DNA from 3 places in the Pseudomonas sp. LABIM340 genome. Region 1 is predicted to be linked to each of the others. Evidence: riboswitches for the same ligand, from Rfam matches in the RefSeq annotation. Region 1 holds a riboswitch; each other region holds the start of a gene.
What was found. A riboswitch is a leader RNA that binds a small molecule or an ion and turns the genes downstream of it on or off. The one in region 1 is predicted to bind cobalamin.
Positions count from the first base shown of each region.

Region 1 (10,144 bases):
CCGTTCTTATCGACGCCGAGGATGCCGATATTGCCAATGTGGTGGTGGCCGCAGGCGTTCATGCAGCCGGAGATGTTCAGGCTGAGATCACCCAGGTCGTGCAGGTAGTCGAGGTCCTCGAAGCGCTGCTGGATGCCCTGGGCGATGGGGATCGACTTGGCGTTGGCCAGTGCGCAGAAGTCGCCGCCGGGGCAGGCGATGATGTCGGTCAACAGGCCCTGGTTCGGCGTGCCCAGGCCTGCCGCGCAGGCTTCCCGCCAGAGCGCATGGAGATCGGACTTGCGCACGTCCGGCAGCACCAGGTTCTGTTCGTGGGCGACACGGATTTCGCCGAAGCCGAAGCGTTCGGCCCAGTCGGCCACCTGCTCCATCTGCTCGGCGGTGGCGTCCCCCGGCGGCGCCTCGGCGCCCGGCTTGGTGGACAGGACCACGCTGGCATAGCCCGCCACGCGGTGCGGGCGCACATTGCGCGAAACCCAGCGCGCGAACGCCGCGTCGGCGGCCAACGCGCTGCCATAGGCCAGCTCGTCGGCCGCTTCCTGATTCTCCCTGTAGCTCGGCGGATCGAATGCCGCGGCAACGCGCTGGTACTCGTCGAGTGTCAGTTGCGCCTCGCCATCGCGCAAATGCTGCCACTCCTCCTCCACTTCGCGGGAGAACGCCTCGATGCCCAGCGCCTTCACCAGGATCTTGATCCGCGCCTTGTACTTGTTGTCGCGCCGGCCGTGGCGGTTGTACACGCGCAGGATCGCCTCGACATAGGACAGCAGGTGCCACCAGGGCAGGTCGTCGCGGATCACCTGACCGAGCATCGGCGTGCGCCCCAGCCCGCCGCCCACCAGCACCTTCAGGCGCAGTTCGCCGTCTTCGGCGCGGCGCAGGTAGAGGCCGATGTCGTGCATCATCACCGCCGCGCGGTCTTCCTCGGCGGCGCAGATCGCGATCTTGAACTTGCGCGGCAGGAAGAGGAATTCGGGGTTCACCGTCGACCACTGGCGGAGGATTTCCGCCAGCGGGCGCGGGTCGAGGAACTCGTCGGCGGCGACACCGGCGAAGGCCTCGGTGGTGATGTTGCGCACGCAGTTGCCGGAGGTCTGGATGGCGTGCATCTCGACGTCCGCCAGGCGCTCGAGAATGTCCGGCACCCGCGCCAGCTCGACCCAGTTGAACTGGATGTTCTGCCGCGTGGTGAAGTGGCCGTAGCCGCGGTCGTGCTCGCGGGCGATCCAGGCCAGGGTGCGCATCTGTTCGCTGGACAGGGTGCCGTAGGGAATCGCCACCCGCAGCATGTAGGCGTGCTTCTGCAGGTACAGGCCGTTCTGCAGGCGCAGCGGCAGGAATTCCTCTTCGCTCAGTTCGTCGCTCAGGCGCCGCTGCACCTGGTCACGGAACTGCGCCACCCGTTCGCGCACCAGGGCGCGGTCATAATCATCGTATCGGTACATCGCCAGGCCACCTTCGGGACGTTGCGTAGCGGCCTGCTTCTGTCGTCCAGCGCGCTACTTTGCGGTTGACCGAATAGTGGCCGCCGCCTGCTGTGCAAAACAGCGGCAGATCGCGCGGGAAAAACCGGATCAGATTCGTCCCGCGCCTGCCCCGACGGGCCTGCGACCGGTTGCCGCAACAGGCCCGATCAGCCGCCCCATCGCGCAGCACGCCAGACCGCCAGCAGCGCGGGGCGGAGCGTTTTCAGCCATCTGATATGGTTTTTTCCGGCGGACCTGAATCTGTTTCGGGTGCAGACCGATTCGTACAGTCGCGGCGCCTCTTCTGCCTGATGGGCCACGACAATGAGCGAAAGAATCCAAGCGAAGGTCATCGAGATCGACGCACCGCAACGTTTCACCCCGCCGCCCAAACCGCTGTCGGCGGTGACCCCGACGGTCTACACCAAGCGCTTCGCCGGGCGTTTCCGCGACCTGCGGCGCCTGGGTGGTGGCCTGCTGTTCCTGCTGTTCTTCGGCACCCTGTGGCTGCAGTGGAACGGCCGCCAGGCGGTCCTCTGGGACCTGCCCGAGCGCAAGTTCTACATCTTCGGCGCGACCTTCTGGCCGCAGGATTTCATCCTGCTCTCGGCGATCCTGATCATCGCCGCCTTCGGCCTGTTCTTCATCACGGTGTTCGCCGGCCGCGTCTGGTGCGGCTACACCTGCCCGCAGAGCGTGTGGACCTGGGTCTTCATGTGGGCCGAACAGGTCACCGAGGGCGACCGCAACCAGCGCATCAAGCGCGACCAGGGCCCGGTGAGTACCGAGAAAGTCCTGCGCAAGGGCGCCAAGCACGGCCTCTGGCTGCTGATCAGCCTGGTCACGGCGATCACCTTCATCGGCTACTTCACCCCGGTGCGGCCGCTGGTGGCGGACCTGTTCACCCTCAGGCTCGACCTGGAAAGCACCTTCTGGGTCGCCTTCTTCGCCGCCGCCACCTATGCCAACGCCGGCTGGCTGCGCGAGCAGGTGTGCATCCACATGTGCCCGTACTCGCGCTTCCAGAGCGTGATGTTCGACAAGGACACCCTGATCATTTCCTACGACGCGGCGCGCGGCGAGTCCCGCGGCGCGCGCAAGAAGGACGCCGATCCCAAGGCCCAGGGCCTGGGCGACTGCATCGACTGCTTCCAGTGCGTGCAGGTCTGCCCCACCGGCATCGACATCCGCGACGGCCTGCAGATCGCCTGCATCGGCTGCGCCGCCTGCATCGACGCCTGCGACTCGGTGATGGACAAGATGGGCTACGACCGTGGCCTGGTGCGCTACACCTCGGAAAGCGCGCTGGAAGGCGGCAAGACCCACCTGCTGCGCCCACGCCTGATCGGCTACGCAGCGGTGCTGCTGGTGATGATCGGCGCCTTCGTCTGGGCGCTGGAGGCACGGCCGCTGATCAACCTCGACGTCGCCCGCGACCGTGGCCTGTTCCGCGAAAACGCCGTCGGCGAGATCGAGAACATCTACAACCTCAAGCTGATCAACAAGACCCAGCAGCCGCAGCATTACCAGCTGAGCCTCGCCGATGGCGCCGGCTACCGCCTGCAGGGCGTGCCGGAGCTGATGCTGCAGCCGGGCGAGATCCGCGACTTCGCCATCTCGGTGGCAAGCCTGGCGCAGAGCAGCGCCGGGGGTTCGGTGCCGCTGCACTTCAGGGTCAGCGACGGCAACGAGGCGATCGACGCCGCCAGCACCTTCGTCTCGCCGAGGCGCTGAGCATGGCCAGGGAGCTTGGCGTGACCTCGGCGCAGCGCCTAGAGTGGGCGGATTCTTCCGCCCCTCAGGCCGCCGTGCAGGACAAGATGAAGCGCTACGAGAAATTCGCCGACGAGATCGCCGGCCTGATCCGCAGCGGCGTGCTCGCCCCCGGCCAGAAAGTCCCCTCGGTGCGGCACGCCAGCCGCACCTACGGGGTCAGCGCCTCCACGGTGTTCCAGGCCTATTACCTGCTGGAGGATCGCGGGCTGATCGTCGCCCGCGCGCGCTCGGGATACTTCGTCCGCGAGCACGTACAGCGCGCGCTGGCCGAGCCGGAAATCGCCCGCCACGACGCGCAGACCACCGAGGTGGACGTCAGCGAACTGGTGTTCTCGGTGCTCAGCTCGATCAAGGACCCGGACACCGTGCCCTTCGGCTCGGCCTTCCCGGCGCCGGAACTGTTCCCCCTGCCGCGCCTGGCGCGCTCCATGGCCCACGCCGTGCGCGACATGGACCCACGCTCGGTGGTCGCCGACCTCGCCCCCGGCAGCCATGCACTGCGCCGGCAGATCGCCCTGCGCTACATGGTCGGCGGCATGCCGCTGCCGGTCGAGGAGCTGGTGGTCACCAACGGCGCGCTGGAAGCGCTGAACCTGTGCCTGCAGGTGGTCACCCAGCCGGGCGACCTGGTCGCCATCGAGGCGCCCGCCTTCTATGCCAGCCTGCAGGTGCTCGAGCGCCTGAAACTCAAGGCCGTGGAAATCCCTGTGCACCCGCGCGAAGGCATCGATCTGGACGTGCTCGCCGACAGCCTCGCGCGCCTGCCGATCAAGGCCTGCTGGTTCATGAGCAACTTCCAGAACCCGCTGGGCGCGAGCATGGCCGAGGACAAGAAGCGCGCCCTCGCCGCGCTGCTGGCCCAGCACTTGGTGCCGCTGATCGAGGACGACGTCTACGCCGAACTGTACTTCGCCGCCCAGGCGCCCAAGCCGGTGAAGGCCTTCGACAGCGAAGGGCTGGTGATGCACTGCAGCTCCTTCTCCAAGAGCCTGGCGCCGGGCTACCGGGTCGGCTGGGTCGCCGGCGGGCGCTACGCCGAGCAGATCGAGCGGCTCAAGCTGATGACCAGCCTGTCGGCCTCGGTGCCGGCCCAGGCGGCCATCGCCGACTACCTGCAGCACGGCGGCTACGACCGCCACCTGCGCAAGCTGCGCCATGCGCTGGAAAGCCAGCAGCACGCGATGCTCGCCGCCGTGGCCCGGCACTTCCCCGCCGCCACCCGCGTCACCCGGCCCAGCGGCGGCTACTTCCTGTGGCTGGAGCTGCCCGAGCACATCGACGCGCTCAAGCTGTTCCAGCTCGCCCATGCCCAGGGCATCAGCCTCGCGCCGGGGCCGATCTTCTCGGCGACGCGGCGCTTCGGCCACTGCCTGCGCCTGAACTATGGCCACCCGTGGACCACGGCCAGCGAACAGGCCATGGAAACCCTCGGGCGGATCATTCACTCGCTGTAGAGCGGCAGCCGGACTGATCCGCACATTCGGAAACGATCTGTATCTGTGCGGCGCTTTGTCGCAGGCCTACCCTGTCAGGCAGGAAACCCGGACGAGGGAAGCTGCCATGGAAGCGGAAGGCCTGATGATCCTGCTCACAGTGAGCGCCGCGCTCGGCGTGCACCTGTGGGTGCGCTGGTACCTGCGGCGCGGGATGCTGCCGCGCGGGGATCAGTGGCTGGCGTGAGAACACCGACATGCTGAAGATGAACGCCCTGGTGCCGGAGCTGATCGTCGCGGACCTGACGAGAAGCCTGCACTTCTACTGCGAGGTGCTCGGTTTCGCCATCGAGTACCAGCGCCGCGAAGACGACTTCGCCTTTCTTTCCTTTGGCGACAGCCAGCTCATGCTGGAGCAGGACTGGCATTCCGACTCGCCATGGAGCGTGCGCCCACTGGACCCACCACTGGGACGAGGCATCAACTTCTCCATCCGCTGCCCCGATATTCAGGCGCTGGTGAGTTCACTGAACGAGGCGCGTATCTCGCTACGCAAACCCGTTGAGGATCGCTGGTACCGGCAGGACGAACAGTTGTACGGGGAGCGCAATTTCCTCGTCCAGGACCCGGACGGCTACCTGTTGCGCTTCGCCCAGAGCCTTGGATCGCGGCCGCTGCCAGCCGACTGATTTCGCTACGGCCGATACAGATGCGCATGCCCCGCGCTGTACAGCGACGAATCGGCAAACCCCTCCGCCCCGAGCACCTTGCCCACCAGAATCAGCGCGGTGCGCCGGAAGCCCTTGGCCTCTGCCTTTGGCAGGATGTCGCCGAGGGTGCCGGTGACCTGGTCCTGGTCCGGCCAGCTGGCGCGGTGGATCACCGCGATGGGGCAGTCCGCGCCGTAGTGCGGCAGCAGCTCGGCGACGATGTTCGCCAACTGGCCGACGCCCAGGTGAATGGCCAGGGTCGCTCGGTGCTGCGCCAGTTCCGCCAGCGACTCGCCTTCGGGCATCCGCGTCCTGCTCGCGTAGCGGGTGAGAATCAGCGTCTGGGAGATATCCGGCAGGGTCAGCTCGCAGCCGAGAATCGCCGCGCAGGCGGAAGTCGCGGTGACGCCAGGGACGATCTCGTAGGCGATGCCCAGTTCGCGCAGGTGGCGGATCTGCTCACCGATGGCGCCGTACAGCGAGGGATCGCCGGAGTGCACTCGCGCGACGTCCTTGCCCTCGGCTTGGGCCTGCGCCAGCAGCGCGACGATCTCTTCCAGGTTCAGCTCGGCGGTGTTCACCACGCGCTCGGCGCGGTGCCCTTCCAGCACGGCCGGCGGCACCAGTGAGCCGGCATAGAGGATCACCGGGCAGGTGCGGATCAGCCGCTGGCCCTTGACCGTGATGAGCTCGGGATCGCCGGGGCCGGCGCCGATGAAGTAGACCGTCATGACGGCTCCTGTGCGGGTTCGATGGGGATGAAGGCCAGCGCACAGGTGGCCTGCTCGCTGCGGCGCTTGCCTACCAGCAGGCGTGCCGCAGCACCGCCTTGCGCCTCGGCCTGCAGCAATGCCGCCGCCTCGGCCACGCTGGCGCTGCCGGTGGCCGTGCGCACGGTTTCGGAAGGGTCGCCCAGGCGCTTTTCGCAGGCCGCCAACTCTTGCGGCGTGAACAGCGCCAGCGGCAGATCGAGGGCGGCGGCCAGGGCTGTCAGTCCCTCCTCGTCGGCCTTCAGCGTGGCGCTGGCCAGGGCGGTGAGGTTCGACTCCTCCAGCCCGGCCTCGGCCAGCATATCGCGCAGCAGGGCGCGCAGTTCATCGAGCGGGCAACCCCGGCGGCAACCGAGGCCGGCAACCAGTGTCATGGTCGCTCTCCTTGCAGATCAAAATAAAAACCCCGCAGACGGCCAGGCCGGCTGCGGGGTCGAGCATAGCGGCGAATCAGGTCGACGGCGCGAAGCGGCGGAACATCCAGGCGGCGACCAGGCCCAGGGCAGCCCAGAACACGGCGTTGGTGACCAGCGAGGCGACGATGAACTCGTGGGCGACGCTTTCCGGCGCGAGGCTGGAATGCACTTCCGGCTGCGGCGCGCCGACCACGTGCGGCACCACCAGCAGGGCGAGACCGACAATGCGCAGCGCCCAGTGACGGCCGAACACCAGCAGCGCGAGGCCGGCGGCGGTGGCGGCGGCGGTGCCGATCCACCAGGTCTGCCGCAGAGTCAGGTCGGCGGCGGCGGTGCCGGGAACTTCCGGCGGCAGGCCGAGGGACGGCGCGAGGGTGAACACGGCGAAACCGGCCAGCCCCCAGAGCAAGCCTTCGGAAGTTTTACCCGGCGCGCGCAGGGTGAACAGGCCGGCCAGCATCAGGGCGAAGCCCACCGCGACCACCAGGTTGCCGCCGGTGGTGGAGAGGATGCGCTGCCAGCCGTCTTCCGGCTCCCAGGCCTCCGCGTCATGGTGGTGGCCCGCAGCAGCACCGTCGGCATGCTCGTGGGCGTGCTCCTCGACCAGCGCGGCGGCCGGATCGGATTTCTCATAGGTTTCCGCCTTGAGGATCAGCGGGGATACCCACAGCAGCTGGACTACGGTCAGCACCAGCGCGGCGATCAGACCGGCGAAACCGGCGGTCTGGGCGATACGTTTGATCATGAGTTTTTTCCTTTTCCTTCTCCGAGCCATCGAATCGAGCGAGCTAGAGCCAGGCAAGGCGGAGGATCGCCGGGGACGCGGAGTGGACTGTTGTCCATGAGCAGTCCACGGCGATTCTCCAACGCAGCCTGGCCGACGCGCAGCCGATTGAACTCAGAACCGCATCAGTGGCAGGGGAAGCCTGCGCTGTGGCGAGTATCGTGGGCGGCGTTATGTACCGCGTCGATGTGCGAGAAGCCGGCGAAATACACCAGCAGCGCACCGAGCAGGCTGGCGCCGACGGCCAGGCTGATGCGCTTGGAAAGGGGGATGGAAGTGCTCGACGCCTGTTGCGTCAGGATGCTGCTGGACATGAACGTTCCCTCTGAAATCTAGAGTGAGAACGCAGAGGTTGAACGCATTCGAACGCGCCGGATCGGTCGCGCCACGGCCTGCGCCCGCCCACCGCGGGTTGCCAAAACGAAGGATTCCAGGCCGGTCTCCGGGCTTGCGACGCCAGCGAGAGACTCTCGCCGGATGGGTCAGCCTTCCCATGCCTTGGCACAGTGGCTACTGACGACCCTCGATGCGCTTACCGTTGCGGGGGCAGCGCCGGACTGGTCCTTGCGGACGCACCGGCTTCCCGTTTCACCTCGCGCGCGTCGGCGCGAGACACCTGAAACCGCGCAAGCAGACCACGCTCGCCTGCAGGCGTCAACCGATCCCCGGCGATTGACCGGCCCGGCCGCGCTGCGTAGCCTTCCTCCCTTCGAGGTTCTCCGGCACTGGCCGGAGCTAAGAGGGAACGTGGAAATCTTCGGATGCGCCACGGCTGCCCCCGCAACTGTGAACAGCCTGTCTCTTCACACGCCACTGCCGATTCGGGCGGGAAGGCGAGGAGACAACAAAAGGCTGTGAGCCAGGAGACCTGCCTCGAGCAGCATCAAGACAACCGGGCGGGGTGATCCGGTGGCGACCTTCGTTGCGCGGCGAACCCGCGCGCGCGCCCTTCATCCGCCCTCCCAATTTCGCTTGCGAGGCGCGCATGAAAACCCTGGCCAAACTCCCCGTCACCATCGTCACCGGCTTCCTCGGTGCCGGTAAGACCACCCTGCTCCGCCACATGCTCGATAACGCCGAAGGCCGCCGTATCGCGGTGATCGTCAACGAATTCGGCGAGCTGGGCATCGACGGCGAAATCCTCAAGCAGTGCTCCATCGGTTGCAGTGAAGAAGAAGCGGTCGGCCGCGTCTTCGAACTGGCCAACGGCTGCCTGTGCTGCACCGTGCAGGAAGAATTCTTCCCGGTGATGCGTGAACTGGTAGCGCGCCGTGGCGACCTCGACCAGATCCTCATCGAGACCTCGGGTCTCGCCCTGCCCAAGCCGCTGGTGCAGGCCTTCCAGTGGCCGGAAATCCGCAACGCCTGCACCGTTGACGCGGTGATCACCGTGGTCGACAGCCCGGCCGTGGCCGCCGGCACCTTCGCCGCCCACCCCGAGCAGGTGGACGAGCAGCGCAAGCAGGACCCGAACCTGGACCACGAATCGCCGCTGCACGAACTCTTCGAAGACCAGCTGGCCAGCGCCGACCTGGTGGTGCTGAACAAGGCCGACCTGCTGGACGCCGAAGCCCTGGCCCGCGTGCGCGCTGAAGTCGCCGAGGAGCTGCCGCCGGCGGTGAAGATCGTCGAAGCCAACTCCGGCCAGCTGCCGCTCTCGGTGCTGCTGGGGCTGAACGCCGAGGCCGAGCTGCACATCGACAGCCGCCCGACCCACCACGACCACGAAGGCCATGACGATCATGACCACGACGAGTTCGACTCCTTCCACGTCGACCTGCCGGAAGTGGAAGAGCGCGCCCTGCTCGATGCGCTGAACGCGCTGGTCGAGCGCCACGCCGTGCTGCGCATCAAGGGCTTCGTCGCCATCCCCGGCAAGCCCATGCGCCTGTTGGTTCAGGGCGTAGGCAAACGCTTCGACAAGCACTTCGACCGCGCCTGGCGCAGCGACGAAACCCGCGGCACCCGCCTGGTGGTGATCGGCCAGGAGCTGGACCAGGACACCATCGCCAACGAGCTGCGTACTGCCCTGACCTGATGACTTCGTAGGGTGGCGTGGAGCGCAGCGATACCCACCGGCGGTGATGGGTATCGCAAGCTCCACCCATCCTACAAACAGCCCGAACCGAGCAAGCCCATGCACCTGCTGCGCACCCAACCCGGCGGCTTCGTCCCTGACGACGGCATCGCCCACCTGGCCCAGACGCCCGCCGAGCTGGTGATCCTCTGCAGCGGCGACTCGCACCTGGCGCTGCTCGCCGAGGCGGCGCGCGAGCTGCCGGAGGACTACCCGAGCCTGCGCCTGGCCAACCCCATGCAGCTGCAGAATCACGCCTCGGTGGACCTCTACATCGACGAGGTGCTGCAGCACGCCAGGGTCATCCTGATCTCGGTGCACGGCGGCGTCGGTTACTGGCGCTACGGCATGGAGCAATTGGCGGCGCTGGCCGAGCGCGGCGCCACGCTGATCGCGGTGCCCGGCGACGACAAGCCCGACCCCGAACTCGGCGCCCTGTGCAGCGTCCCACCTGAGGATACCGAGCGTCTCTGGCAGTACCTGCGCCAGGGAGGCATGGAAAACGCCCGGCAGTTCTTCGCCTGCCTGGCCAGCCGTCACCTGCAGCGTGACTACGCCTGGAGCGAGCCACAGACCTTACCGCGCGTGGCGGTCTATCACCCGCAGATTGGCAGCAGCGACCTCGCCCGCTGGCAGGCCGACTGGGGCCCCGAGTGCCCGGTCGCCGCGCTGCTGTTCTATCGCACGCACCTGCAAGCGGCGAACACCGGTT
Region 1 covers NZ_CM200227.1:711,536-721,679, reverse strand. The annotation lists gene nirA (nitrite reductase NirA) at 1-1,445, opposite strand, end outside; gene ccoG (cytochrome c oxidase accessory protein CcoG) at 1,791-3,200, shown strand; gene mapR (GntR family transcriptional regulator MpaR) at 3,287-4,696, shown strand; gene ABKS89_RS03510 (bleomycin resistance protein) at 4,933-5,364, shown strand; gene cobM (precorrin-4 C(11)-methyltransferase) at 5,370-6,116, opposite strand; gene ABKS89_RS03500 (cobalamin biosynthesis protein) at 6,113-6,529, opposite strand; gene ABKS89_RS03495 (CbtA family protein) at 6,606-7,316, opposite strand; gene ABKS89_RS03490 (CbtB domain-containing protein) at 7,481-7,669, opposite strand; cobalamin riboswitch at 7,772-7,990, opposite strand; cobalamin riboswitch at 8,051-8,245, shown strand; gene cobW (cobalamin biosynthesis protein CobW) at 8,341-9,393, shown strand; gene cobN (cobaltochelatase subunit CobN) at 9,493-10,144, shown strand, end outside.

Region 2 (10,144 bases), 2.4 Mb from region 1:
CGCCGCTGCCCTCACCCAGGCGCAGGCCGAGGTCCAGCAAGGGCTGCGCGTCGAGCGCGGCCAGCACGCGATTGTGCCCCGGCTCGGCGCCAGCGTGAGCAAACAGCAGCCAGTCCCGGCAACCGGGATTGAGGTGCGTGGCGCACAGCGCGGCGGTGGTGCAGATGAAGCCGTCCACCAGCACCGGGATGCCCTTCTGCGCACAGGCGAGATAAGCGCCCACCAGCGCTGCGATCTCGAAACCGCCGAGACGGCACAGGGCCTCGAAGGGCTCGTCGCAGTGGGCGCGGTGCAGCGCCAGCGCGCGGTCGATCACCTCGACCTTGCGCGCAACGCCCCGCGAATCCAGCCCGGTACCGGGGCCGACCAGCACCTGCGCCGGTTCGTCCAGCAGGGCGCAGGCCAGAGCCGCCGCCGAGCTGGTATTGCCGATGCCCATTTCGCCACCGATGAACAGCTCCGCACCGGCCTGCTGGGCGCGGCGCACGGACTCGCGGCCGGACTCCAGGGCGATCAGGCACTGGGCGGCGGTCATCGCCGGTTCCCTGGTGAAGTTCGCGGTGCCGGCACCGACCATCACATGCAGCACACCCGGCAGCGGCTCCAGCGGCGTGGCAGTACCGAGGTCGATCACCTCCAGGCGCGCGTCGAGGTCACGGGCCAGCACGCTGATCGCCGCACCGCCGCGCACGAAGTTGCGCAGCATCTCGACGGTCACCGCCTGCGGGTAGGCCGACACGCCTTCGGCGACCACACCGTGGTCACCGGCGAACAGGGCGATCCAGATGTGTTCCAGCGTTGGCCGCTCGCGGCCCTGCAGGCCGGCCAGGCGGATGGTTTCCTCTTCCAGCCGGCCCAGCGCGCCGCGCGGCTTGGTCAGCTGGTCCTGGCGCACGGCGGCCTTGTCCTGCGCCACGCGGTCGATCGGCTGGGTACCTTGCAGCCACCATTGCAAACTCATAACGCTTCCCCCTTCAACACCATGGGCAGGCCGGCGACGGTGAACACCACGCGCTCGCTGACCTCGGCCAGGGACTGGTGCAGCCAGCCGGCCTCGTCGACATATCGGCGGCTGAGCTCGCCCATCGGCACCACGCCCAGCCCGGTTTCGTTGCTGACCAGAATGATGCGTCCGGGCAGTTGCGGCAGCGTTTCCAGCAACGCGTCGATCTCGCCGCGCAGGCGCCAGCCGTCTTCATGGAGCAGCAGATTGGTGACCCACAGGGTCAGGCAGTCCACCAGCACGCACTGCTGCGGCGCCGCCAGGCGCTCCAGCGTGTCGGCCAGGGCCAGCGGCTCTTCCACCAGCCCCCAGTGTTCGGGGCGACGCTCGCGGTGCTGGAGAATGCGTGTGGACATCTCACCGTCGCCGGCCTGGGCCGTGGCGACGTAGGTGACCGGCAGGCCGCTTTCCGCCGCCAGGCGTTCGGCCAGGCGGCTCTTGCCCGAACGGGCGCCGCCGAGGATCAGTTCAAGCATGGGTTCTCCACTTGTAGGAGCAAGCAAGCTCGCTCCTACGAAAAGCAGGCGTAGGGCGGATAACGTCACAGGCGTTATCCGCCGAAACATTGGCAAGCAGAAACCGCGGATAACCGAGAACGCTGACCAGCCCTACAGTCCGCACAGCTGTCTCAGTTTCTCGGTATCCAGATGCGCCTCGACCTGATCGGCCAGGCGCTCGATGTCGCGTTCGCGCAGGGCGTGGTAATCGATGCTCTGCACCTCGCGCAGCCCGGCCCAGCGCAGCAGCGCCGAGCTGGATGCGCTGGTCTCGAACAGCCCGTGCAGATAAGTCCCCATCACCTGCCCGTCGGTGCTCAACGCGCCGTCACTGCGGCCATCGCTCAGGCGCACGGCCGGTTTCGTCAGCGCCGGGCCTTCGCTGACGCCGGCATGAATCTCGTAACCACTCACCGCAGCCTCTTCCAGCGCCAGCTGGCCGCGGACGTTGCGCAGTTGCTTCTCCGGCTCCAGCACAGTGCGGAAGTCCAGCAGGCCGAGGCCGTCGCTCTCCCCCGCCGAGCCCTCCAGCCCGTGCGGATCGGCCAGGCTACGGCCGAGCATCTGCAAGCCGCCGCAGATGCCCAGCAGCTTGCCGCCGTAGCGCAGGTGACGGCGGATCGCCGCTTCCCAACCCTGGGCACGGAGGAAGGCCAGGTCCGGCCGCACGCTCTTGGAGCCGGGCAGGATGATCAGGTCCGCCGGCGGGATCGGCTGGCCGGGGCCCACGAAAGTCAGCTCCACCTGCGGGTGCAGGCGCAGAGGGTCGAAGTCGGTGTGGTTGCTGATGCGCGGCAGCACCGGTACGACCACGCGCAGGCGCTCGCCGGTCTTGGCGGCTTGGCGGGTATCGATGGCGTCCTCGGCTTCCAGGTGGAAGTCCATCAGGTACGGCAGCACGCCGAGTACCGGTACGCCGGTGCGTTCTTCCAGCCAGTCGAGGCCGTTCTGCAGCAACGCGATGTCACCGCGAAAACGGTTGATGACGAAGCCTTTTACCCGCGCCCGCTCGCTCTCGGAGAGCAGCTCCAGGGTGCCGACCAGATGGGCGAACACGCCGCCGCGATCGATGTCGGCAATCAGGATCACCGGGCAGTCCACCGCCTCGGCGAAGCCCATGTTGGCGATATCGTTGGCGCGCAGGTTGATCTCCGCCGGCGACCCCGCGCCCTCCACCATCACCACCGGGTACTGCGAGCTGAGACGCTGGTGGGATTCGAGCACCGCCTGCATCGCCACGCGCTTGTAGTCGTGGTAGGCCACGGCGTTCATGCTGGTCACCGCGCGGCCCTGGATGATCACCTGGGCGCCGGTGTCGCTGTTGGGCTTGAGCAGCACCGGGTTCATGTCGGTGTGCGGCGCCAGGTGGCAGGCCTGCGCCTGAACCGCCTGGGCGCGACCGATCTCGCCGCCGTCGGCGGTCACCGCGCTGTTCAGCGCCATGTTCTGCGGTTTGAACGGCACCACGGCCACGTCCTGTCGGCGCAGCCAGCGGCACAGCGCGGTCACCAGCGTGCTCTTGCCGGCGTCCGAGGTCGTGCCCTGCACCATCAGCGTACTCAACGCAGGCTCTCCATCTGGTTGAAGGTGCGCAGGCCGTGCTCCAGGCGCTCCCAGCCCTTCTCGTCCGGCGGCAGGCCGAAGCGCAGGCTGGCGGGCGTCTCGAACAGGCGCACGAGGATGCCCTGGCGCGCCAGGTGATCGCGCAGCGCGTGGGCGCGCATGGAGACCACCCACTGGAACAAGGCCGTGCCGCCCTGCGGGGCGAAACCGTGCTCGCCGAGCAACCCGGCCAGATGCCGGCTCGCCTCATGCAGATCGCGGCGGCGCTGGATCTGCTCCTGGAACTCGCCCAGCACGGCCTGTGCGACCCAGCGTGTCGGGCCGTTCACCGACCAGGGACCGAGCAGTTTCGCCAGGCTTTCCAGCAGGCGCGGTTCGGCGAAGGCGAAGCCCAGCCGGGCCCCGGCGAGGCCGAAAAACTTGCCGAAGGAGCGCAGCACGATCAAACCCGGACGGCTTGCGCAGCTGGGCGCCAGGCTGTGCTCGGGCGTGCAGTCCATGAAGGCTTCGTCCACCACCAGCCAGCCGCCGCGTTCCTGCAGGCGCGCATGCCATTCCAGCAGCACGCCGGCCTCTATGCGCCGACCGGTAGGGTTGTTCGGGTTGACCACCACCAGCACGTCGAAGCGCTCCAGGTGATGAGGGACCTCCTGGTCGCTGACCTCGCGCAGGATGTGCCCGGCAGCGCGCCAGGACTCGGCGTGCTCGGCATAACAGGGTGAGACCACGCCGACCTTGCCCGGCCGGCGCAGTCGCGGCAGCAACTGGATCGCCGCCTGGCTGCCGGGCAGCGGCAGCAGCTTCTCGGCGCCGTAGTAGCGGCGCGCGGCCGCCTCCAGGCCGTCGCTGTCTTCGGGCAGGCGCATCCAGGCGGCTGCCGGCACGTTGGGCAAAGCCCAGGGCCAGGGCGAAATGCCGGTGGACAGGTCCAGCCATTCGGCGAGCGGAATGCCGTACTGCTGCGCCGCTTTGCGCAACCGGCCGCCATGTTCGAGCATCAGAGCACTCCCAGGATGAGGATGACCGCCAGCCACAGCAGCACGCCCTGGCGCACCAGAGCCAGCGCGCGCCAGATATCGGTGGCGGTCGGCGCCGGGCCTTCGCCCAGCCGCGGGCGTTCGTGGAGTTCGCCGTGGTAGCGGGCGCAGCCGCCGAGTGACACGCCCAGCGCGCCCGCGCCGGTCGCCATCACCGGGCCGGCGTTGGGGCTGTCCCACTGCGGTGCCTGCGTGCGCCAGCAGCGCAGGGCGAGACGGGTGTGACCGAGCAGCGCGTAAGTGAAGGCCACCAGGCGCGCCGGAAGGTAGTTGAGCACATCGTCGATCTTTGCCGCAGCCCAGCCGAAGCGTTCGAAGCGCGCGTTGCGGTAGCCCCACATGGCGTCGAGGGTGTTGCTCAGGCGATAGAGCACCACACCCGGTGCGCCGGCCACGGCAAACCAGAACAACGCGGCGTAGACCGCATCGCTGCCGTTCTCCAGCACCGATTCGGTGGCGGCGCGGGCCACGGCGGTGTCGTCCAGCTCGGCGGTTTCGCGGCTGACCATGTAACCCACGCGCAGGCGCGCTTCGTTCAGGTCTCCGGAGCGCAGCGCCAGTGCCACCGGCTCGGCATGCTCACCCAGGCTGCGCAGGCCCAGTGCGGCGTACAACGCAAGCGCCTGCACGACCCAGCCGACATAGGGCAGCAGGCTGAGCAGCAGCGCGATCAGGGTCAGCGGGATGACGGCGATGATCCAGGCGGTGACGCCGTGGCTGCGCCAGCCGAGGCCGGGGGTGTCGCTCCCGGAAACCTCGGAGTGGGGGGAAGCACCCTCTCCCCCGCCCTCTCCCTGAAGGGAGAGGGCGCTGTCCGAGCAGGCCGACACCGAAGTTTCAACTTGCACCATACGGTCCCCTCTCCCTTCAGGGAGAGGGGGCTCTTCAGCGCAATCGGCCACTCGCGAACGATTGAAGCGCCGCTCCAGCCGATCCGCCAGACGCCCGAAGGCCACCAGCGGATGCCAGCGTTTCGGCTCGCCGAACAGGGCATCCAGCACCACGCCGAGGACGCTCAGCAGGGCCAGGCTCATGGCTGTTCTCCCCAGTGGTTCTCGTACAGCAATTCGCTGAGTGCGCGCGGTTGGCGCCAGCCTTCCAGGGCCAGCATCGGCGCGGGGTAGAACTCGCTGACCGGACCGAGACAGAGCACCGCCACCGCTTCGGCTCCCGCCGGCAGGCCAAGCAGTCCACCCAGCGCGGCGGGGTCGAACAGCGATACCCAGCCCATGCCCAGGCCTTCCGCGCGCGAGGCCAGCCAGAGGTTCTGGATGGCGCAGGACAGCGAGGCCAGGTCCATGTTCGGCAAGGTGCGGCGGCCGAAGACGTGCGCCTCGCGGCCATCCATCAGCGCGGCCACCAGTACTTCGGCGCAGTCGAGCACGCCCTCGACCTTGAGCCGCATGAACTCGTCGGAGCGCTCGCCCAGCGCCTCGGCGGTGCGCACGCGCTCTTCTTCCACCAATCCGTGGATCGACTGGCGAAGCTCCCGCGAGGTGACGCGGATGAACCGCCACGGCTGCATCAGTCCGACGCTGGGCGCCTGGTGCGCCGCTTCGAGCAGGCGTGCGAGCAGTGCGGGCGCCACCTCGCCGCCGCTGAAATGACGCATGTCGCGGCGCTCGGCGATGGCGCGGTAGAGCGCGGTGCGCTCCTCAAGGCTGTAGGCGTGCTCGGTCATGGTCTCAGCAGCGCTGCTGCGGCGTCCGGGTCGGACGGCAGGTAGAAGTGGATGTAGGAGGCGGTGAGCCGGCCACGGCGGAACACCGCTTCGGCCACCGGTTTGTCGTTGGGGCAGACGCCTCGGGCCAGCGGCTCTTCGCTGCCGTCCAGCAACGAGTGGTGGAAGGTGTGCCCGCGCAGGGTGCCTTCGGGCAGCGTCACCGCCTGCAGCGCCAGCGCGGCAAGGCGCTTCTGCATGCGCGCCTCGCCCGGCAGCAGGCCAAGCAGTGGCGCGCGCTCGCCAGCCACGTCGGTCAGTGCGTCGAGCAGATAGAGCATGCCGCCACACTCGGCGAGGATCGGCTTGCCCATCTCGTGGTGCGCGTGGATGGCCTGGGCCATGGCGCGGTTCCCGGCCAGCGCCTGCAGGTGCAATTCCGGGTAGCCGCCGGGCAGATAGAGGCTGTCCACTTCCGGCAGCGCCTGGTCCCGCAGCGGCGAGAAGAACACCAGTTCGGCGCCCAGCGCGCGCAGCAGGTCGAGGTTGGCCTGATAGAGGAAGGCGAAGGCGTTGTCCCGCGCCACGCCGATGCGCACGCCATCGAGGCGGGAGAACTCGCGGCGCGGCTCGGGTGCGGCAAAGCTCACCGGCAGGGGCAGCTCGGTACTGGCGCTGGCCGCCAGGGCATCGGCGGCGGCGTCCAGGCGGGCGTCGAGGTCAGCCAGCTCGTCGGCCTGCACCAGGCCGAGGTGTCGGCTGGGCAGCTCCACTTCGGTATCGCGCGGCAGCGCGCCATACCAGCGAATCCACTCCGGCAGGCTGTCGCGCACCAGGTCGCGGTGACGCTGGCTGCCGATACGGTTGGCGAGCACGCCGGAGAACGGCAGGTCGCTCTGGTAGGTTGCCATGCCAACGGCCATGGCGCCGAAGGTCTGCGCCATGGACTGGCCGTTGATCACCGCCATCACCGGCACATTGAAGCGCCGCGCCAGGTCGGCCGCAGACGGCGAGCCGTCGAACAGACCCATCACACCTTCGATAAGGATCAGATCGGCCTCGCCGGCCGCCTCCCAGAGCAGGCGGCGACTCTCTTCCTCGCCAACCATCCACAGGTCCACCTGGTAGACCGGCGCGTCACTGGCGCGGGCAAGGATCATCGGGTCGAGGAAATCCGGGCCGCACTTGAATACCCGCACCTTGCGCCCAAGGCGCGTGTGCAGGCGCGCCAGGGCGGCGGTCACGGTGGTCTTGCCCTGCCCGGAAGCCGGGGCGGCAATCAGCAGTGCGGGGCATTGGCGCGAGGTCATACGACGCGCTCCGCCACAACGGGATGCATTAGAACTCCACCCCTTTCTGCGCCTTGATGCCGGCCTTGAAGGCATGTTTCACCAGGCCCATCTCGGTCACGGTGTCGGCGGCCTCGAGCATCGCCGGCTGCGCGCCGCGGCCGGTGGCGACCACATGCTGCATGGGTGGACGCGCGGCGATGTCGGCCAGCACGGTGTCCAGCTCCAGGTAGCCGTGCTTGAGGGCGATGTTCACCTCGTCCAGCACCACCAGGCCGACCTCGGGGTCGGCCAGCAGCTGGCGCGCCACGTCCCAGGCAAACTGCGCCTTGGCGATGTCGCGCTGGCGGTCCTGGGTTTCCCAGGTGAAGCCTTCGCCCATCACGTGGAAGCTGACCTCTTCGGGGAAGCGGCGGAAGAACGCCTCTTCGCCCGTGGTCGCGGCGCCCTTGATGAACTGCACCACGCCTACCTTCATGCCATGGCCAAGCGCGCGGGCGACCATGCCGAAGGCCGAGCTGCTCTTGCCTTTGCCGTTGCCGCTGTTGACCAGGAACACGCCGCGCTCACCCTGGGCCTGGGCGATCTTCTCGTCGACCACCGCCTTCTTGCGCTGCATGCGCGAGCGATGGCGCTCGTCCTTTTCCGGGGATTCAGTCATGGGAAATTGCTCCTGAAAGGGATTGCACAGGCGTCAGGCTGCCGGCCGGGTGGCAGCGAACGAGGAATGGAATGGGCAGAGACGAACCGCCGGCGCGCGTCGGCGCCAGACGATAGAGGCCGCCCAGCGCAAAGGCTGTCGACCTGGGGAATAGGGATTTCACCTGAAGGATTCTCCGCCGCTCTCACCCGCGCGGCACTGACCAGTCGGGGCAGGCGGAGGACGGCAACGCGCGGCGCGCAGCGCCGACGTCGGCAGCGCCTCCCGCGATGCCATGCGATGCAGCAGGCCGGTCTCCGGGCTTGCGAGTGACGCCGTGAGGCTGTCGATGAACCGCGCCTTCCCATGCCGTGGCACAGTGGCTGTCTGCGGTTCGAAGCTCGCTTACCGTTGCGGGGGCAGCGCCGGAATGGTCGATTGCGCATCGATTTCACCGGCTTCCCTGTTTCACTCGCGGCTTGCGCCGAGAGCACCTGAAGCAGGCGCGCAGCTTAGTGGCTGGCGGCCTGGGGCGTCAATTGAACAGGATGTCGCCGGGCTTGTCCCAGCACCAGGCAGCCGCTCTACAATGCGACACACCTGTCCAATCATGGCACTGTGTAACTCCGCTAGAATGCGAACCATGACGATGACCGCCCAGCCCGGCCAGCTTCAGCTCGACACCTCCGCCAGCCCACCGCTGATGTACGTCAGCGGCGACTGGACGCTCGCGCATTTCTCCGCGCTGGAGGCCCAGGTAGCCGCCCAGCGCCAAGCCGAGTCCCCCGCCGCGCTGGATTTTGCCGGCCTCGGCGCGCTGGACACCGCCGGTGCCGCGCTGCTCGCCGAGATCATCGGCGGCGCGCGCATGAGCCAGCTGGAACAGATCGCCCGCAATCTCCCCGCCGAACGCCAGGCACTGCTGCGCGCCGTTGGCAGCGCCATCACTCAGTGCCGCCTGGACGAAAAATCGCCGGAGCCGGGCAACGCGCTGGTCGATGTGCTGGAGCGCATCGGCATCGCCACCCTGACCTTCCGCGAACATCTGGTGGGCCTGCTCGGCTTCATCGGCCTGACCCTGCAGACACTGCTGCGCAATCTGTTCCGCCCGCGGCGCTGGCGGCTCACCTCGCTGGCCGCGCACATGGAAGAAACCGGGCTGGACGCCGTGCCCATCGTCGCCCTGCTGACCTTCATGGTCGGTGCGGTGGTGGCCTTCCTGGGCGCCACCGTGCTGCAGAAATTCGGCGCACAGATCTACACCGTCGACCTGGTGGGCTTCTCCTTCCTGCGCGAATTCGGCGTGCTGCTCACCGCGATCCTGCTTGCCGGCCGCACCGCCAGCGCCTTCACCGCGCAAATCGGCTCGATGAAGGCCAACCAGGAAATCGACGCCATCCAGGCCCTGGGCCTCGACCCGGTGGAACTGCTGGTGTTGCCGCGCGTCCTGGCCCTGCTGCTGACCCTGCCGATGCTGACCTTCCTGGCGATGATCTCCGGCATCTTCGGCGGCGGCGTGGTCTGTGCCCTGGCCCTGGATATCTCGCCGCGCATGTTCCTCTACATGCTGCAGAACGACATCGCTGTGCAGCACTTCCTGGTGGGCATCGTCAAAGCCCCGGTGTTCGCCTTCATCATCGCCGTGATCGGCTGCCTGGAAGGCTTCCGTGTCAGCGGCAGCGCACAGTCGGTGGGCGAGCACACGACCTCCAGCGTGGTCCAGTCGATCTTCGTGGTGATCCTGCTGGATGCGGTCTTCGCGCTGTTCTTCATGGAGATGGGCTGGTGAGCGAACCGATCATCGTCGTCCGCGACCTCGCCAACCGCTTCGGCACCCACGCCGTGCACGAGCACCTGGACCTCGACGTGATGAAGGGCGAGATCCTCGGCGTGGTCGGCGGTTCGGGCACCGGCAAGTCGGTACTGCTGCGCAGCATCATCGGCCTGCGCCAGCCCAGCGAAGGCAGCGTGCATGTGTTCGGGCAGAACCTGCCGGCGCTGTCCACGCTCGAGCGTTCGAAGCTGGAAAGGCGCTTCGGCGTGCTGTTCCAGAACGGCGCGCTGTTCTCCTCGCTGACCGTGAGCGAGAACATCTGCCTGCCGCTGATCGAGCATGCCGGGCTGTCCCGCGCCGATGCGCAGTTCATGGCCAAGGTGAAGATTTCCCTTGCCGGCCTGCCGCCGGATGCCGGCGGCAAATACCCGGCCGAGCTCTCCGGCGGCATGGTCAAGCGCGCCGCCCTGGCCCGCGCCCTGGCGCTGGACCCGGACATCCTGTTCCTCGACGAACCCACCGCCGGCCTCGACCCCATTGGCGCGGCGGCTTTCGACCAACTCATCCTGACCCTGCGCGACGCCTTCGGCCTCACGGTGTTCCTGGTCACCCACGACCTGGACACCCTCTACACCATCTGCGACCGCGTCGCCGTGCTGTCGCAGAAGCGCGTGCTGGTGG
Region 2 covers NZ_CM200227.1:5,021,154-5,031,297, forward strand. The annotation lists gene cobT (nicotinate-nucleotide--dimethylbenzimidazole phosphoribosyltransferase) at 1-961, opposite strand, end outside; gene cobU (bifunctional adenosylcobinamide kinase/adenosylcobinamide-phosphate guanylyltransferase) at 958-1,479, opposite strand; gene ABKS89_RS23095 (cobyric acid synthase) at 1,612-3,051, opposite strand; gene cobD (threonine-phosphate decarboxylase CobD) at 3,060-4,061, opposite strand; gene cbiB (adenosylcobinamide-phosphate synthase CbiB) at 4,061-5,134, opposite strand; gene bluB (5,6-dimethylbenzimidazole synthase) at 5,131-5,781, opposite strand; gene ABKS89_RS23115 (cobyrinic acid a,c-diamide synthase CobB) at 5,778-7,070, opposite strand; gene cobO (cob(I)yrinic acid a,c-diamide adenosyltransferase) at 7,099-7,710, opposite strand; cobalamin riboswitch at 7,981-8,202, opposite strand; gene ABKS89_RS23125 (ABC transporter permease) at 8,333-9,478, shown strand; gene ABKS89_RS23130 (ABC transporter ATP-binding protein) at 9,475-10,144, shown strand, end outside.
Region 2: linked by a shared signal. The riboswitch ahead of cobO (cob(I)yrinic acid a,c-diamide adenosyltransferase) and the one ahead of cobW (cobalamin biosynthesis protein CobW) in region 1 are both predicted to bind cobalamin.

Region 3 (10,144 bases), 130 kb from region 1:
GTACGCCGCGGCAGACGCGCGCCTAGCACTGCCAGCAGCGGCGCACCGACCACCACGCCCAGGGCGTAGGCGCTGATCACGTGGCCGGCGGTCGGGGCATCGATGCCCAGCGCCGGGGCGAAGTAGGGCAGCAGGCTCATGGTGGCGAATTCGGTGGTGCCGATGGCGAAGCCGCCGACAGCCAATGCGAAAAGCACCAGGGCCGTACTGCGTTGCAGTCCGGTGGTGGAGGTCGTCATGGGAGTTCCTTGGTCTTTTTTGAGGTGCGCCCTGGCGGCGCGGCTGTCTGCGTGAGCACGGTCAAGGCAGTGACCGACAGCGAAGGTGGGAGAAAAATACCAGATGAGGGCCTTTCCTGCTGAATCGATTGCGCCTCGTCTGACGGATTGCGTCCTACAGGCCCGTCGCCGGGTATCATGGAGACCTTTGCTGATCCGCGATGATTCCCATGGATTTTCCCAGCCTGACCACCGAACGCCTGCTGCTGCGGCCGTGGCGCCATGACGACCTGGCACCCTTCGCTGCGCTGAACGCCGACGCCGAGGTGATGCGCCATTTCCCCGCCTGCATGAGCCGCGAGGACAGCGACCTGCTGGCCGCCCGCATCCTCAAGCACTTCGACGAGCACGGCTTCGGCCAGTGGGTAGTCGAACGTCGCGGGGATGGCGCCTTCATTGGCGTGCTTGGTTTGCAGCGGGTGTCCTTCGACGCGCCGTTCACTCCGGCGGTGGAAATCGGCTGGCGCTTCAACACGGCTTACTGGCGGCAGGGCTATGCGCTGGAGGCGGCTCGCGCGGCGCTGGCCTTCGCCTTCGAGCAGTTGCGGCTGGAGGAAGTGGTCGCCTTCACCGTGCCGGCCAACCTGCCGTCCCAGGGGCTGATGCAGCGCCTGGGCATGCAGCGTGATGAGGCCGGAGACTTCGAGCATCCGCGCCTGCCGCAAGGCCATCCGCTGCGCCAGCATGTGCTCTACCGGATTCGTCGCCCATGAAGCCGATCGAAGGCGTCCGCGTCTATCACGAGCTGAGCAGCCATCGCCCGGAGCGTTTCGCCCCCGGCCCCGGCCAGCTCGACTGGGCGACCCAGCCTGCCGCCTTCCGCCGCTATGCCGGGGCGCGCTGCATCGAGCTGCTGCACCGGCCACAGGAAGAGTCGCCGGGATATGACGAGGTGTTCGCCGGGCCCCTCGGTACGCCCGCGCCGCTGAACCTCGCCAGCGTCTCGCAACTGCTCTACGACAGCCTGGCGCTGTCGGCCTGGAAGGACGCCGGCAGCAGCCGCTGGGCGCTGCGGGTCAACCCGTCGAGCGGCAACCTGCACCCGACCGAGGCCTATCTGTTGCTGCCCGCCGGGGCTGTGGATAACGCTGCGCTGCTGGCGCACTACAGCGCCGACGAGCATGTGCTGGAGGTGCGCGCCGAGCTGCCTGCGCCGCTGGCCAGCCAACTGAACGATGCATTGCCCGCCGGTGGATTCGTGCTGGCGCTGGCGAGCATTCCCTGGCGCGAGGCCTGGAAGTACGGCGAGCGCGCCTACCGCTACTGCAATCACGACCTTGGCCACGCGCTGGCCTGTCTCGCCATTGCCGCGGCGATCCAGGGCTGGGAAGTGCGTTTGCTGCGCGGCGTCGCCGAAGCGCAATTGGATACGTTGATCGGCCTCGACCGCGACGGCTTCAGCGAGCACGAATTCGCCGATGCACTGCTGTGGATCGGCCCGGCGCAATCTGCCGAATTCACGCTGCCGAACACGCTGCTCAAGGGCCTCGCCGAGCTGCCGCTGACGGGGATGCCCAATCGCCTGTCGCGTGACTATCGCCACTGGCCGGAGCTGGAGCGGGTGCATCAGCTGTGCCGTGCTCCTGCGCTGCCAACGCACGACTGGTCGACATCAGAAGCCGAGGCGGCTGTGGGTAACCCCGGCCTGCCGCTGCGCCCGATCCTGCATCGCCGACGCAGCGCACAGTCCATGGACGGCCGCAGCGGCATTCACGCCGAACTGTTGTATGCCTGGCTGCGCCGTCTGATGCCCGAGCGCTCGCCCGTGCCCTTCGCCTGTACTGGCGAGCCGGCGCGCCTCGACCTGCTGCTGTTCGTCCACCGCGTCCAGGGCCTGGAGCCGGGCCTTTACTGGTTGGGCCGCAGCGGCCGCGAGGCGGGCGGGCTGCGCGAGGATTACCTGTGGCAGAGCGTGGAGGAGAGCGGCGTGCCGCTGTACCGCCTGCTGTCCGGCGACGCACGCGGGCTGTCGGCGTTTCTCTCCTGCGGGCAGGACATCGCCAGCGACGGCTGCGTCGCTTTCGCCATGCTGGCTGATCTCGATGCCGCGCTGACCGAGGGCGCGTGGACCTACCCGCGCCTGTACTGGGAAGCCGGACAGGTTGGCCAGTTGCTCTACCTGGAAGCCGAAGCGGCGGGCCTGTCGGGCACCGGTATCGGCTGCTATTTCGACCCGGCGCTGGACGAATTGCTCGGCGGTGGTCCGGACTGCCCGGTCAGCCTCTATCATTTCACCATCGGCCGCGCGGTCTGGGACGAACGCCTCAGCAGCCTTCCCGCTTATCCGTCGCCACGCCGACTCCCACTTCAGCAAGACCGCAATTGAGGAAACAACGCGCATGACCCAGATCCTGGACAACCTGGTGGCTCTGCTGAGCCTGGAACAGATCGAAGAGAACCTGTTCCGCGGCATGAGCCAGGACCTCGGGTTCCGCCAGCTGTACGGCGGGCAGGTACTCGGCCAGGCGCTGTCGGCGGCCAGCCAGACCGTCGAGCCGGAGCGTCATGTGCACTCGATGCATGGCTACTTCCTGCGCCCGGGTGACGCCAGCAAGCCGGTCGTCTATCAGGTCGACCGCGTGCGCGACGGCGGCACCTTCAGCACCCGCCGCGTCACCGCGATCCAGAAGGGCCAGCCGATCTTCGCCCTGAGCACTTCGTTCCAGACCGACGAGGGCGGCTTCGAGCACCAGATCGCCATGCCCGACGTGGTCGGCCCGGAGAACCTGCCGACCGATCAGGAACTGAAGAAGCGCAGTGCCGCGCAGTTCCCCGAGCGCATCCGCGACAAGCTGCTCTATCCCAAGCCCATCGAAATCCGCCCGGTGACCGAGAACGACCCGTACGACCCCGAGGTCGGCGAGCCGATCAAGTACCTCTGGCTGCGCGCCGACGGCAAGCTGCCGGACATCCCGGCACTGCACAAGTACATCCTCGCCTACGCCTCGGACTTCGGCTTCCTCACCACCTCGCTGCTGCCCCACGGCCGCTCGGTGTGGCAGAAGGACATGCAGGTCGCCACCATCGACCATTCCGTGTGGTTCCACCGCGACCTGCGCGCGGACGAGTGGCTGCTCTACGCCATCGACAGCCCCTGGGCCGGCAATGGCCGCGGCTTCGTGCGCGGCAGCATCTTCAACCGTGACGGTCAGCTGGTCGCTTCCTCGACCCAGGAAGGCCTGATCCGCCACCGCGAGGACTGGGCATGACGCTGGAAGGCATCCGCCACTGGGTGTTCGACATGGACGGCACCCTGACCCTGGCGGTGCATGACTTCCCGGCGATCAAGCGCGCCCTGGGGATTCCCCAGGAGCACGACATCCTCACTCACCTGGCCGCGCTGCCGGAGGACGAGGCGGCGGCCAAGCATGCCTGGCTGCTGGAGCACGAGCGCGAGCTGGCGGTGGCTTCCACTGCGGCTCCCGGCGCAGTCGAGCTGGTGCGTGCGCTGCATGGCGCCGGTTATCGCCTGGGCATCCTCACCCGCAATGCCCATGAGCTGGCGCTGATTACGCTGGCGGCGATCGGTATCGGTGATTGCTTCCTGACCGAGGATGTCCTCGGCCGTGGCGAGGCTGACCCCAAGCCCAGCCCGGACGGCCTGCTGCGCCTCGCCGCGCGCTGGGACGTGGCGCCGCAGCGGATGCTGATGGTCGGCGATTACCGCTTCGACCTCGACTGCGCCCGCGCCGCCGGCGCGCACAGTGCGTTGGTGAACCTTGCCGAGAACCCCTGGCCAGAGCTGACCGACTGGCACGCGCAGGACTGCGCGGAGCTGGGGCGGATGGCGGGGGTTCTGGGCTGACCTCATACCCACACCGATGGCTGGGTGGGTGGAGGTCGCATAACGCGCCAGCGTTATCCGCCGGAGTAACGTGCGGCGGATAACCTGTTCCAGGTTATGCGCCCTACGAAACTGTCTTCTTTCCGGCAAGTCTGTGCCGACGTTTCCCCCTCACCCCAGCCCTGGCTGCGCGCCCCGCTCCTGGGGGAGAGGGAGCAGATTGTGCCGGCTGACGCTGTAGTTTCATCCTGCGCCGAACGGTCCCCTCTCCCTTCGGGAGAGGGTTAGGGTGAGGGGCCGTCAGGCCGCTTCTCTTAAAGCTCCGGCGTCCAGGTCACCGCCAGCAGCGCGGTGCGGCCAGGTTCCTGGTAGGGGCGTGCTTCGCCCATGAAGTCCATCGGGCTGGTCGGGCGCAGGTAGTCGCCCAGGGTGTAGTCGCGGTCCAGGGCGTTATCCAGCTTCAGGTCGAAGCGAATCTCGTCGCTGGCCAGCCAGCTGGTGCGCAGGTCGAGCACGCCGTAGCCGGACAGCTCGCGGGTGTTGGCCGCATCGTCGTAGCGCTGGCTGACCGCACGCCAGGTGCCGCCGACGCCGAAGGCGCCGAACTGGCGATCCAGGTCCAGGCTCAGGGTGCGCCGCGCGCGGTACGGCAGGGTGTGGCCGGTGTCGCGGTCGCGCGGGTCGATCAGGCTCAGGCCGAGCGCGGCCTGCCAGCCGAGCACGTCGCGGGCGACGCTGGCCTCGAAGCCATTGATGCGCGCCTTGTTGATGTTCTCGGGCTGGTTGCTGGTGCTGTCCCAGGCGATCAGGTCGTCGATCTCGGTGCGGTACAGCGAGGCTTCCAGGTGCGTTCCTTCGATGTCCCCGCGCCATTGCAGCTCGTAGGTCTTCGAGGTCTCGGCCTTCAGGTCCGGGTTGCTCGCGCCGGGGTAGTAGAGGTCGCTGAAGGTCGGCGCGCGAAAGCCTTCGCCGTAACTGGCGATCCAGGTCTGGTTGTCGCCCACCGGCAGGCTGAAGGCGGCGTTCCAGCTGTTCTGGCTGCCGTAGGCCTGGTTGTTGTCGTGGCGGATACCCAGCTCGGTGCCGAAGCTGTCGCCCTTGAAGCTGTGCTGGGCGAAGAAGGCGCGGTTGCTGCGCTGGTCGTCGGCGAAGGCGGTGGTGCCGTCGACCTTGTCTTCGTACCAGTCGGTGCCCAGGGCGAGCTGGTTGGCGTCGTCCAGTTGCAGGCGGTTGATCCAGCTCGCCGAGTGGCGGGTGGTTTCCAGCGTGCCGTTGTTCCAGCTGTCGGCGGCACCCACGGCCTTGTTGCGGTCGAAGCTGCGGCCCAGCTCCAGGCGGCTGTTCCACATCTTGGTGATCTGGCCGTCGAGGTAGGCGCTGTAACTGCTGACGCGGAATTCGTCGCGGGGCGAGCCCGGCTCGAAGTTGTAGGCGTCGTCGTATTCGTTCTTGCCGCGCTGGTCGTTGAGGTTCAGGCCGGCCTTCCAGTCCTCGCTGAAGCGATGGTCCAGGTTCAGGTGTACGGCCTTGTTGCGCTGGGCATCGTGGTCGTTGTCGGCACCGACGTTGTCGCTGGTGCGGTCCCAGCCCTGGCTCTCGTCGAGGCTGCCGCCGAGGTTGTAGCGGGTCTGCTCATTGCCGCCGGACAGGCTCAGGCTGCGCTCGAAGGTGCCGTGGCTGCCGGCGGCCAGGCGTACTTCGGGGTGCAGGCCGGCTTCGCCGCGACGGGTGAAGATCTGGATGACCCCACCGATGGCGTCGGCGCCGTACAGCGCGGAACGTGGGCCGCGGGTCACTTCGACGCGCTCGATGCTGTCGATGCTCAGGTAGTCCAGGCGGGCGATTCCGCTGCTGGCCGAGGCGACGCGCTGGCCGTCCACCAGGACCAGGGTCTGCGCGGTGCTGGTGCCGCGCACGGAGTACGAGACCACGCCGCCGGAGCTGCCCATCTGCACGCCGGGCACGCGGGCGAGCAGGGCGGGCACGCTGCGAACTTGCAGCCGCTCGATGTCGGCACGGGTGAATACGCTGTTGGCCGAAGTGGCTTCGGCACGCGGCTGGGCCTGGCGTGCGGAGGTGATCACCTGGTCGGAGAGCCGGTAGATGTCGTCGGCGGCGAAGGCCAGGCCGGGCAACAGGCTGGTGGCCAGGGCGAGTCGGGTCAGTTTCATGGAACGTCCTCAAAAGCGGTCGGATGACTTTCGAGGAGGGCGTGGCAAGGGCGGCAGGCCGCACTTGACGGTGCGGCCCTCCGCAACACCTGTCGGGGCGTGTCGAGGGCGGTCTCCGGGCTGCCGACGTCACATCGCCGCCTTCCCGCATTCAGCAGTGGCGGATGGCGATGCTGCGCTCCTTAAGGGGCGCGTCGGTTACCGTTGCGGGGGCAGCGCAGGTCTTTCACCTGCTTCCCGTTACCTCGAACGAAAACGGGCGCACCTTAGTCGGTGCGCCCGTCACTGGCAATACTCCCGGGGAGGGATGCGCCGATCGGTCTCAGCGGTTGCCGAGGGCATCCAGGCGCGCCTTCACCGAGGCTTCGATGCCGGCGGCGTCTAGCCCGCACTCCGCGAGCATCTGCGCGGGTTTGGCGTGCTCGACGTAGTAGTCCGGCAGGCCCAGGTGCAGGATCGGCTGCTGCAGGTTCTCGCGGGCGAGGAATTCGCTGACGGCGGCGCCGGCGCCACCCATCACCGAGTTCTCCTCGATGGTCACCAGCAACTCGTGGCTGGCGGCCAGTTGGCGCACCAGCTCTTCGTCCAGCGGCTTGACGAAGCGCATGTCGGCAACGGTGGCATCGAACTGCTCGGCCACTTTCAGCGCTTCGGCCAGCTGCACGCCGAACACCAGGAAGGCGACCTTGCCGGCCTTGCCTTCGCGGCGCAGCACGCCCTTGCCGATCTCGACCGGTTCCAGCGCCGCCTCGATGGGGGCGTTGGGGCCGGTGCCGCGCGGGTAGCGCACCGCCGCCGGGCCTTCGAAATGATGGCCGGTGGTGAGCAGCTTGCGCAGTTCGTTCTCGTCGCTGGGGGTCATCACCAGCATGCCGGGAATGCAGCGCAGGTAGGAGAGGTCGAAGCTGCCGGCGTGGGTCGGGCCGTCTTCGCCCACCAGACCGGCGCGGTCGATGGCGAACAGTACGTCGAGGTTCTGCACCGCGACGTCGTGGACCAGCTGGTCGTAGCCGCGCTGCAGGAAGGTGGAGTAGATCGCCACCACCGGCTTGGCGCCATCGCAGGCCATGCCGGCCGCGAGGGTCACGGCGTGCTGCTCGGCGATGGCGACGTCGAAGTAGCGGTCCGGGAATCGGTCGGCGAAGGCGACCAGGTCGGAGCCTTCCTTCATTGCCGGGGTGATGCCGACCAGGCGCGGGTCCTGGGCAGCCATGTCGCACAGCCACTGGCCGAATACGCTGGAGTACTTCGGCCCGCCGGCCTTCTTCGGCACGGCGTGGGCGGGGGCGCCCTCGGGCTCCAGCTTGGTGATGGCGTGGTAGCCGATCGGGTCGATCTCGGCCGGGCCGAAGCCCTTGCCCTTCTTGGTCACCACGTGGAGGAACTGCGGGCCCTTGAGGTCACGCATGTTGCGCAGGGTGGCGATCAAGGTTGGCAGGTCGTGGCCGTCGATGGGGCCGATGTAGTTCCAGCCCAGCTCCTCGAAGAGCGTGCCGGGGACCAGCATGCCCTTGGCGTATTCCTCGGTGCGGCGGGCGATCTCCCAGGCGCCGGGCAGGCGCGAGAGCACCTTCTTGCTGCCTTCGCGCATGCTGCTATAGGTGCGGCTGGAAAGGATCTTGGCCAGGTAGTTGGACAGGCCACCGACATTGTTCGAGATCGACATGTCGTTGTCGTTGAGGATCACCAGCATGTCGGCCTTGACCTCCGACGCGTGGTTGAGCGCCTCGAAGGCCATGCCGGCGGTGAGTGCGCCGTCGCCGATCACCGCCACCGACTTGCGACCGGAGCCCTGCATGCGCGCGGCGATGGCCATGCCCAGGGCGGCGCTGATGGAGGTGCTGGAGTGGCCGACGCCAAAGGTGTCGTACTCGCTCTCCGAGCGGCGCGGGAAGGCGGCCAGGCCGTCCTTCTGGCGCAGGCTGCCCATGCGCTCGCGGCGACCGGTGAGGATCTTGTGCGGGTAGGCCTGGTGGCCGACGTCCCACACCAGGCGGTCGTCCGGGGTGTCGAAGACGTAGTGCAGGGCGACCGTCAGTTCGATGACGCCCAGGCCCGCGCCGAAGTGCCCGCCAGTCTGGCCGACGCTGTACAGCAGGTACTGGCGCAGTTCGTCAGCGAGGGTCAGCAGCTCCGCTTCGCCCAGGCGACGCAGTTCGACCGGCGTGCTGGCGCGGTCGAGCAGGGGCGTGGCAGGGCGCGCGCGGGGAATCTCGTGAAACGTCGTGGGCATCAGGCTGATCGTTATGAGAAGGCAAAGATGCGGAAGTTTACCTGATGCGCGGAAATGGCCCAAGCAACGTGGGGCCAATCCTTTGGACGACCGGATGGTCGGGATGTTGTCGTCAGGCTGTGCCGAAATCGTCGTCGCTGCCGGCGATTGCGCGCAAGCGGGGCCGGGCGCGAGACTCCATGGTAGACCGATCACCGACCGGCGGCGGTTTGCCGCAGGCTTTTGTTGCAATCTGAGGAGAATGGCGTGGCCCGACTGACCCTGGATGAACTGCGCGAACTGTCGGTGGCGATCCTGCGCCACAACGGCTTCAGCGAACCCCACGTACAGGCGGTGACCGACACCGTGCTGGCCGGCGAGCGCGACGGCTGCACATCCCACGGCGTCTGGCGGCTGCTGGGCTGCATCCATACCGTGCGTGCCGGCAAGGTGGTGGCCGATGCCGTGCCGGAACTGTCCGAGCCCGCGCCGGCACTGGTGCGCGTGGATGCCAAGGGCGGCTTCTCGCAATGCGCCTTCGATCTCGGCCTGCCGAAGCTGGTGGAGAAGGCCCGCAGCCAGGGCCTGGCTGCGCTGGCGATCAACCATTGCGTGCACTTTTCGGCGCTGTGGGTGGAGATCGAGCGGATCACCGCCCAGGGCCTGGTCGCGCTGGCGGTTACTCCGGCCCAGGCCTATGTCGCGCCGGCTGGCGGGACTCGGCCGTTGTTCGGCACCAACCCCATCGCCTTCGGTTGGCCGCGCGCAGAGAACGATCCCTATGTCTTCGACTTCGCCACCACGGTGGTGGCGCGCGGGGAAATCCAGCTGCACGAGCGCGAGGGCAAGGCGATTCCGCTGGGCTGGGGCATCGATGCCCAGGGCAACCCCAGCACCGACCCGAGCGCGGTGCTCGATGGCGCCATGCTGACCTTCGGCGGGCACAAGGGCTCGGCGCTGGCGACCATGGTCGAGCTGATCGCCGGCCCGCTGATCGGCGACCTGACCAGTGCGGAATCTTCGGTATTCGACGAAGGGACAAAATCCTCGCCCTACCACGGCGAGTTGCTGATCGCGCTGGACCCGGCGCGCTTCCTCGGCGGGGATGCCCCGCAACATCTGGCTCGGGCGGAGAAGCTGTTCGAGTCCATCGTCGACATGGGCGCGCGGCTGCCGTCGCAGCGGCGTTTCGCGGCGCGCCAGCGCAGCCTGGCCGAGGGTGTGGAGATCAGCGATTCGCTGTATGCCGATTTGCGCAAGCTGCTGGAGTAACGCCGCTCCTACAGGTCCCTTCTGCGGATGGGGCCGCGAGAGCGTAGGGCGGATAACGCTGGCGCGTTATGCGCCCTACGGCTAAGCGCAGTCCTCGAACCTGTTTCCGACATAAAAAAGCCCCGGCGCAAGGCCGGGGCTGAGCATCGGCGCGGGACTGGCCGACAGTTCACTCCCGCGCCGACGAACCCTCAGCGAGTCACCGCACTGCGCGTCGTCTCGCCATCCACCAGCCGCGCGATACCCAGCGGGTTGGCGTCCTTCAGCGCTTCGGGCAACAGCGCGTCCGGGTAGTTCTGGTAGCACACCGGGCGCAGGAAGCGGTCGATGGCCAGGCTGCCGACCGAGGTGCCGCGTGCGTCGGAGGTGGCCGGGTAGGGGCCGCCGTGGACCATCGTGTCGCAGACTTCCACGCCGGTCGGGTAGC
Region 3 covers NZ_CM200227.1:837,156-847,299, forward strand. The annotation lists gene ABKS89_RS04125 (MFS transporter) at 1-239, opposite strand, end outside; gene ABKS89_RS04130 (GNAT family N-acetyltransferase) at 449-991, shown strand; gene ABKS89_RS04135 (nitroreductase family protein) at 988-2,604, shown strand; gene tesB (acyl-CoA thioesterase II) at 2,618-3,487, shown strand; gene ABKS89_RS04145 (HAD family hydrolase) at 3,484-4,083, shown strand; gene ABKS89_RS04150 (TonB-dependent receptor domain-containing protein) at 4,377-6,233, opposite strand; cobalamin riboswitch at 6,340-6,514, opposite strand; gene dxs (1-deoxy-D-xylulose-5-phosphate synthase) at 6,556-8,466, opposite strand; gene ABKS89_RS04160 (Ldh family oxidoreductase) at 8,713-9,717, shown strand; gene ABKS89_RS04165 (aldehyde dehydrogenase (NADP(+))) at 9,909-10,144, opposite strand, start outside.
Region 3: linked by a shared signal. The riboswitch ahead of ABKS89_RS04150 (TonB-dependent receptor domain-containing protein) and the one ahead of cobW (cobalamin biosynthesis protein CobW) in region 1 are both predicted to bind cobalamin.